Regions from separate parts of the Caballeronia jiangsuensis genome, predicted to be linked through region 1. Evidence: predicted binding sites of a transcription regulator. Region 1 holds the regulator's gene; the other holds the start of a gene.
What was found. The regulator FNR, encoded in region 1, switches genes on or off when oxygen is low (the NO sensors DNR and NnrR bind a similar motif). The targets are predictions, from matches to a motif close to TTGATNNNNATCAA.
Positions count from the first base shown of each region.

Region 1 (4,193 bases):
TCGCAACGCGCGCTCGACGAGGCGATCCGTATCGGCGCGCTCGCCAGGGTGTACATCGTCTTCGTCATCGACGTGGCCGCGCTTTCGTCGTTTCCTGCGCAGTATCGCGTGAGCGTGCGCGAGGACGGCACGCGCACGCTGGAGACCGCGCAGGCGCGCGCGATCGCGGCCGGCATCGACTGCGAAACCGAACTCGCCGAAACGCGCAACGTGACCGACACGATCGCGAAATGCCTGCAGCGACGCGCGGCGCATATGCCCGCCGATCTCGTCGTGATGGGCACGCATGGCCGGACCGGATTGCGGCGGCTTGCGCTTGGCAGCGTCGCCGAAGCTTTCGTCAGACGCTCGACGTGTCCCGTGCTGCTGATGCGTGCGTCGAATGGTGAGGGCAAGGATGGGTGAGGATCATCGGCCTGACAGGAGAAACAATCACATGGGCCTCGGAATGCAGATCGCCTACCTCGGCTTTTCCGGCTCGAACGTGATCGAACGGGAAGCGGGCGTCGAACTCGTGCGGCTTGCGGGCGTCGCGACGGATATCGTCGATTGCCGGCTCACGATCAAGGCCTGTCCCGATCCGTCAGGGCAACCCGTCTACGATGCGCAACTGGTGCTTCTCACGCGCGACTCCGAGCAGGTCACGGTGCAACGCAACGCCGACGCCGACCCGACCGTGGCGATGCATCACGCCTTCGACGACGCCGTGCGAATCCTGCGCGAGCGGTATTGATCCAGATCAATACGCAGCGCGAATTCATGGCCGAGACTCAGTGGATATGCGCCGCAGGTCGAAACCATTGCGAGGTATCGGCATGAACATCACCTTTCCCAGCCAGCCGCCCGTCTATCAGGGCGATGTCCCTTCACTCACGTTCGCCGCCTTCGCCGATGGCGAGCGCATCGCGTGCACCATTTCCGCCGAGGCGCTGGAAGATCACTTCGGTGCTGCGTCGTGGCGGGAGGAAGATTTACAGCAGGCTTTCGAGAGCCATCGCTCGTCGATCGAAGGGGCCGCCGAACATGTGCTGAGCCGCGTCGGCGGCACATCGGTCATGCTGCGCAGCGGATTTTTCCGCTTCCGTCAGGCACGCGCTCAGACTTCTTCGAGCCGGGCCTGATCGAGAATCCGCACGTCGCGGCCGCGCGCATCGATCACGCCGGCTTTCTGCAGCCTGGAGAACATGCGGCTGACGGTTTCGATCTTCAGGCCGAGATAGCTGCCGATTTCTTCGCGCGTCATGCGCAGGACGAACTGCGCCGGCGAATAGCCGCGCGCCTTCATGCGCGTCGAGAGATTGAGCAGGAAGGCCGCGACGCGCTGCTCCGCCGTCATCGTGCCGAGCATCATCATGAGGTTGGATTCGCGCACGATTTCGCCGCACATCACGCGATGCACGTGATGCTGGAGCGCCCTGACTTCGCGGCACAGCAATTCGAGCAGATCGAACGGAATGATGCAGACGACGCTGTCTTCCAGCGCGATCGCATCGCACGTGTGGCGATCGGCGCTCACGCCGTCGAGCCCGAGCGCATCGCCCGGCAGATGAAAACCCGTGACCTGCTCGTGGCCCTCGCGGTGCATGACGACGGTCTTGAAGCATCCGCTGCGCACCGCGTAGAGACTCTGGAACGGATCGCTGCAACGGAAGAGCGTTTCGCCGCGCCGCACCGAGCGCGTCGAGCAGATGATCGCGTCGAGACGTTCGTAATCGACCGGCGATAGATCCGACGGCATGCAGATGCGCTGCATCGAGCATGTCGAACAACGTGTGTTCGTGCGCTTCACCTCGGCTCTCGTGCCGAGAGTCTCTGCGCTCGCGGGAATCATGCTGCGCCTCCTGTCGGACCGGATCGCGCATCGATGCGCGATCCTGAATGCCTCGCATCGGATTATTGGCCGTTTCATCTCGAAAATAAATCGGCGCAGGCGGATCGTGCTGTAGGCGATCGGGAAGCCGTGTAGGGAAACGCTGACACGCGTCGAAACGGATCAGGCGCCGTCGTCGTCGAAAAGCTGATGGCGCACCGCGTAACGCACGAGCGCTGCTTCGTGCGGCATGCGCATCTTGTCGAGGATGCGCGCCTTGTAGGTGCTGACGGTCTTCGCGCTCACACACAGCGCCTCGCCGATATCGCTGATCGACTCGCCCGCGCACAAGCGCCGGAACACCTCGAACTCGCGGTTCGACAGGCGCTGATGCGGCAGCGCGTCGGCGGGTTCGCTGAGGCTCTGCGCGAAGCGTTCGGCCATCGCGAGGCTCACGTAGACGCCGCCCGACGCGACCTTGCCGACCGCCGCGACCAGTTCCGCGCTCGCGCTTTCCTTGGTGATGTATCCCGACGCCCCCGCCTTGAAGGCGCGCGCGGCGTATTGCTGTTCGGCGTGCATGGTGAGCACGAGGATGCGCATTTCGGGCTTTTCGTCCTTGATCTGCTTGAGCAGGTCGAGGCCGCCGCGGCCCGGCATCGAAAGATCGAGCACGAGGACGTCGGCATCGGTCGCGCGTGCGAGCGTGAGGGTGGCCGGTCCGTCGCTCGCTTCGCCGGCGACCTCGAAGCCGTGTGCGTTCGCGAGGATGTGGCGCAGGCCGTCGCGCACGAGTGCATGGTCATCGGCAATCAGCACTCTTATCGTCATCGATGCGATTCCTTTTGTCGACCGACTCGCGCGGAGTTCGAGTTTACCGACGACAGCCTCGTAGCGCTTGATTCAAATCAAGGGAAGCCGTCGCCGGCGCGATGCCCGAGCGGAATCTCCGCGCGAATGCGAAAGCCTTCGCCGGGCGCGCTGCGAAACGCGATGACGCCGCCCAGTTGACGCACGCGCTCGCCCATGCCGAGCAGGCCGAACGCGCCGGCGGCGCGCCCGCGCGTGACATCGGCGCCGCAGCCGTCGTCTTCTATGGTCAGCGTGCAGCGCGACTGCGCGCAGACGATCGCGATGCGCGCCTCGCTGGCCCGCGCATGGCGCACGATGTTCGTGAGCGCTTCCTGAACCAGCCGGAAGACCGAGGTGGAGGCGGTCGTGTCGAATCCGTCTTCCTCGCCTTCGAGATCCAGATGAATCGTCAGATCGTAGCGCCGGCGAAAGTCGCAGGCGAGCCAGTCGATCGCGGCGAAGAGACCGAGGTCGTCGAGCACGGGCGGACGCAGGCCTGCCGCGATGCGCCGCACCGATCCGATGATCGTGTCGATCTGCGCGAGCGATTGCTTCGCGATATGCGCATCGTGCGCGCCGGTGTCGAGGAGGGATATCTGCATCTTCAGCGCGGCGAGTTGCTGACCGAGATCGTCGTGCAGTTCGCGGGCGATCGACGCGCGCTCGTTTTCGAGCGCGCTCTGCACGTGCGCGGAGAGTTCGCGCGCGTGTTGCAGTTCGGTGAGCCGCAACCGGTCGGTCATGTCGCGCGTGACTTTGGCGAAGCCGAGCAGATTGCCGCGCGCGTCGTGCAGCGCGGTGATGACGACGTTCGCCCAGAAGCGGCTCGCATCCTTGCGAACGCGCCAGCCTTCGTCTTCGACGCGCCCGGCCTGCGCCGCTATCGCGAGCTCGCTTTGCGGTTTGCCTGCCGCGATGTCCTCGGGCGGATAGAAGACGGAAAAATGACTGCCGACGATTTCCCGCGCGTCATAGCCCTTGATCCTTTTTGCGCCGTTGTTCCATGTCGCGACGTTGCCGTGCGCGTCGAGCAGGAAGATCGCGTAGTCTTCGACGGCCTCCACGAGAAGCCGGAAAGACGCATCCGTCTGCAGCGAGGGCGAGAGCGGCGCGCGTGGATCGACGGGTTCGGTTGCGGGTGCGTTCGTCATCGTTGCAAGGGGCAGGCGCGCAAGCAACGTGCGACGCGCTGCAATGCTATTGCGTAGTCAGCCGGAAAGGCGGCATGGGCAGTTCGTCGCCATCGAGAAAGGCGGTCGCGCAGCGCACCGCGAAACCGAGCGCGCCGTCCTTGCTTGCGAACGCGCCGAGATTGCCGAGCGAGGTGGCGTGGCCGTCCTCTTCCAGAATCGACGCGGTCGCGACGAACGCATTGCCCACACGAGTGACGGAGGGCTGAAAAGCCGCTCCCCGATGATAGATGATCATAGATTTGACTTGTCGGAATGGTCGGAGGCGCGGGCGGCATGCGTGCCGCGAGTTGCGCCCGGGATCAGGCGTGCTGGTCAACGCGGGCGCCGCTGGAAGGGCG
Region 1 covers NZ_JAQQDB010000006.1:208,097-212,289, forward strand. Annotated here, with positions in the region: gene PQR08_RS08815 (universal stress protein) at 1-405, shown strand, start outside; gene PQR08_RS08820 (hypothetical protein) at 437-733, shown strand; gene PQR08_RS08825 (DUF1488 family protein) at 816-1,121, shown strand; gene fnr (fumarate/nitrate reduction transcriptional regulator Fnr) at 1,097-1,831, opposite strand; gene PQR08_RS08835 (response regulator) at 1,994-2,641, opposite strand; gene PQR08_RS08840 (PAS domain-containing sensor histidine kinase) at 2,719-3,813, opposite strand; gene PQR08_RS08845 (hypothetical protein) at 3,860-4,090, opposite strand; gene PQR08_RS08850 (hypothetical protein) at 4,155-4,193, opposite strand, start outside.

Region 2 (4,193 bases), on a different contig from region 1:
GCCCAGATCAGGTTCAGGTAGACCATCGGGTTGCCGCCGCCGTCGTTCGTGAAGAAGTGCATGCCCATGTAGCGGTCCAGCGCCAGCAGCGCGAGCGCCACGGTCAGGATCGGGAACGTGGCCATGATCAGCACGTTCGAGCAGAACGCCGTCCACGTGAAGACGGGCAGCTTCATCCACGTCATGCCGGGCGCGCGCATCTTCACGATCGTGACGAAGAAGTTCACCGCCGTCAGCAGCGTGCCGATGCCGGACAACTGCAACGCCCAGATGTAGTAGTCCACGCCGACGCCCGGATTGAACTGCGTCTCGGAGAGCGGCGGATACGCGAGCCAGCCTGTCGAAGAGAACTCGCCGATGAAGAGCGACAGGTTGATCAGGATAGCGGCCACGGCCGTCATCCAGAACGACAGCGAGTTGATGAACGGGAAGGCCACGTCACGCGCGCCGATCTGCAGGGGCACGACGAGGTTGAAGAACGCGACCAGCAGCGCCATGGCCATGAAGAAGATCATGATGGTGCCGTGGGCCGAGAAAATCTGGTCGAAGTGATGCGCCGGCAGATACCCCGGCGAATCGAGCGCGATGGCCTGCTGAATGCGCATCATGACGGCGTCGGCGAAGCCGCGCACGAGCATCAGCCCGGCGACGACGAGATACATGACGCCGATGCGCTTGTGATCGACCGAAGTCAGATACTCGCGCCAGAGCCAGCCCCATTTGCCGAGTTTGGTGAGAAGGGCGACCGTACCGAGTGCGAGGATCGCCATGAAGACGGTCGCCCCCATGATGATGGGCTCGTGGTACGGGATCGCCTCAAGCGTTAATTTGCCGAACATGGCTTACCCCTTTGTTACACAATTTGCGCCTACGACCGAGTTGCCGTAGTTGTACTTCGCGACGATGTTGCTGAAGAGCTTCGGATCGACGGTCGAGAAGTAGCGCACGGCAACCTTCTCGCTCGGGCGCGCGACGCCGGTGTAGACGTCCATGCTCAATGCCTCGGGCGCGTTTCTGACTTGCTTGAGCCACGCGTCGAAGTCGGCGTTGGACATGGCCAGCGCGCGGAACTTCATGTCGGAGAAGCCTTTGCCGCTGTAGTTCGCCGAAATGCCCGCGTAGTCGCCCGCGTGATCGGTCAGGAGGTGCAGCTTCGTCTGCATGCCGGCCATTGCGTAGATCTGGCCGCCGAGTTCCGGGATGAAGAACGAGTTCATCACCGAATCCGACGTGATGCGGAAGTTCACCGGCGTGCCCACCGGAAACGCGAGCTGGTTCACCGACGCCACGCCCAGATCCGGATAGATGAACAGCCACTTCCAGTCGAGCGCCACGACTTCGACGTTGATCGGCTTGACGCTGGATTCCAGCGGCTTGTACGGATCGAGTTCGTGCGTGGATTTCCACGTGAGGATGCCGAGGTACAGGATGATGATCGCGGGGATGATCCAGACCACGACTTCGATGGCCGTGGAGTGCGCCCACTTCGGCGCGTAGGTGGCGTTCTTGTTGGACGCCCGATAGCGCCATGCGATGAACAGGGTGAGCAGAATCACCGGAACCACGACCAGAAGCATGGTGTAAGTCGCGGTGGCGATCAGCGAGGATTCCGCTGCGCCGATCACGCCTTTCGACTCCAAAACCTCCAGCTTGCATCCCGAAAGACCGACACTGGCTATCAGCCCCGATAACAATGGCACTGCTAAACGTTGGGTATTTTCATTCATTGCATTCGCTGGTTTCTATGATCGAAGCGTCCCGGGGAGAACGCCACTGCACGGCTTTGCGCCGCGTCAAGATCATGCCACGCGGGATTTTTCGCGATGGCCCGAATGTTTGGAAAATTGTTTCAGATCAAGCTGATGCGACAGGGTGTCGCGCGCGATATGACTCTTCGGGAGTGACCCGAAAGGGCAGGAGAGTCTACAACGAATGGTTGACGTCGCGGGTGTCATAAAAGGTGGCTCGGCGCGGGTCAAATCATGTCGCAAAGATGAAAATGATCGTCCGGCGCGGGCCCCATCGGCACGCGCCGATTTCCAGAAGGCATCAGACAATATGAAGAAGAAAATCTCGATTCTCGCCGCCAGCTTGCTGGCACCTGTATTCGCCCACGCCGCGTGTTCCGATTTCATGCAGACATGGGTCGACAAATTGCATCACGGGCGAACGCTCGATTCGCGCCTTGCCGTTTGCAAGGAATGGCCGACCAACCCGGATCTCACGCTCGCCGTATTGCCGCTGAAGCAGAAAGGCGATAGCGACGACGAAGGCATCGACGATGTGGAGGTTCTCGTGGCAGACAGCGCTTCCGGCTCGGTGATCGCGCACGTCTACGAGCCGAACGCGATTACTTTCGACGCTGTTCGGGTGGACGGCATCGAACTCGATACGGCGCGGTATCAACTGAAGCCGGGAAATCGCGCGTTCGGCGTGCGGGTCGATTACTCCGGCTCGTCGCGCGTGAATCCCTTTGGCTCGACGTCGCTGAATCTTTATACGATCGAAGGTCAGACATTGCGCAAGCTTGTCGACCGGCTGGCTATGTCGAACTACAGCGGCGAGAACGACGGAGCGTGTGACGGCTATCTCGATTCCACGACCCGGACGATCGATATCGGTCCTGCGGGCCGCGAGGGATACGCGGCTCTGAAAATCGCTGAAAAGTCGACCCACACAGTGAACAAAATGGTCGGCCAAACCTGCACTGACAGGGACTCGCCGGCGCTGCGCAAGAACTTCACATTGGAATACAACAACGGACATTACATCGTTCCGAAGGCGCTGCGACAGGACTAGAAAAGGCGCGATGCGCATTCCACGCGCGGGCTTCGCAAACGACGTGAAGCTCAAACCCGCTAACCCATCCGAACTACGCCGCACTGACTAGCGGCACGACGTCGCCGCATCCGCATGGCGGATAGGCGTCTCGCGCGACGTTCCTTACCCTTGTCGATAAAGCAGCAACGACAAGGGAAGGACGATGAGCGTCGTCGACACACACTTCGAATCCAAAGCATCGACCGACATGCGAGCCTGGCGCGTGCTCGGCGCCAGCACGTTCGCATTCACGATCTGCTTCGCCGTCTGGATGGCCTTCGCCATCCTCGGCATTCCCCTCAAAAAGCAGTTGCATCTCACCGATACCGAGTTCGGCCTCATCGCCGCGACGCCCGTGCTCACCGGCTCGCTGTTGCGCGTGCCGCTCGGCATCTGGACCGACCGCTTCGGCGGCCGCCCCGTGTTCTTCTGCACGATGGCCGTCACCGTCATACCGATCTGGCTGACCGGCTACGCCACCGAACTGTGGCAATTCCTCGTGCTCGGTTTGTTCGTCGGCATCGCGGGAGCGTCGTTTTCCGTGGGCACGCCGTATGTCGCGCGCTGGTTCCCGAAGTCGCGCCAAGGCTTCGCGATGGGCATCTTCGGCGCGGGCAACTCGGGCGCCGCGCTCACCAAGTTCGTCGCGCCCGTGCTGATTCTCGCGGCGGGCACGTGGACCATCGTGCCGAAGGTCTATTCCATCGCGATGCTCGTCACCGCGCTGATCTTCTGGTTCGTGTCGACGTCGAACCCCGCGCATCGCAGCGCCGGCGCGCCCGGCCTCGCCGCGCAGATGGCCGTGCTGAAAGACCGTCGCGTGCTGCGTTACGCGCAGTACTACTCGGTCGTGTTCGGCGGCTATGTCGGCCTCGCGTTGTGGATGCCGCAGTACTACGTGAATCAGTACGGCTTCGGCATCGAACATGCCGCGTTTCTCGCCGCCTGCTTCTCGCTTCCAGGCGGCATGCTGCGCGCGCTCGGCGGCTGGATGTCCGACCGCTTCGGCGCGTATCGCACCACATGGATCGTCATGTGGATCGCGCTCGCGTGCTTCTTCCTGCTGAGCTATCCAGTCACGGACTTCGTCGTCCACGCGAAGGACGGTCCGCGCACGTTCCACATCGAGACGGGACCGGTCGCGTACACCGCGCTGATGTTCGTCGTCGGCGTTGCGATGGCAATCGGCAAGGCGTCGGTATTCAAGTTCGTCTCGGATGAGTTCTCCGCGAACATCGGCGCGGTGTCGGGCGTCGTCGGACTCGTGGGCGGTCTCGCCGGTTTCCTGTTGCCGATTCTTTTCGGCGCGCTCGTCGATCTCACCGGCGTGCGCACCACCTGTTTCATGCTGATGTTCGGCGCGACCGCCGTCA
Region 2 covers NZ_JAQQDB010000021.1:79,974-84,166, reverse strand. Annotated here, with positions in the region: gene cyoB (cytochrome o ubiquinol oxidase subunit I) at 1-839, opposite strand, end outside; gene cyoA (ubiquinol oxidase subunit II) at 843-1,727, opposite strand; gene PQR08_RS22195 (PA3715 family protein) at 1,933-2,799, shown strand; gene PQR08_RS22190 (MFS transporter) at 2,984-4,193, shown strand, end outside.
Region 2: cyoA (ubiquinol oxidase subunit II) is a predicted target of FNR. The motif match lies at 1,845-1,858, and genes of this name have one in related genera.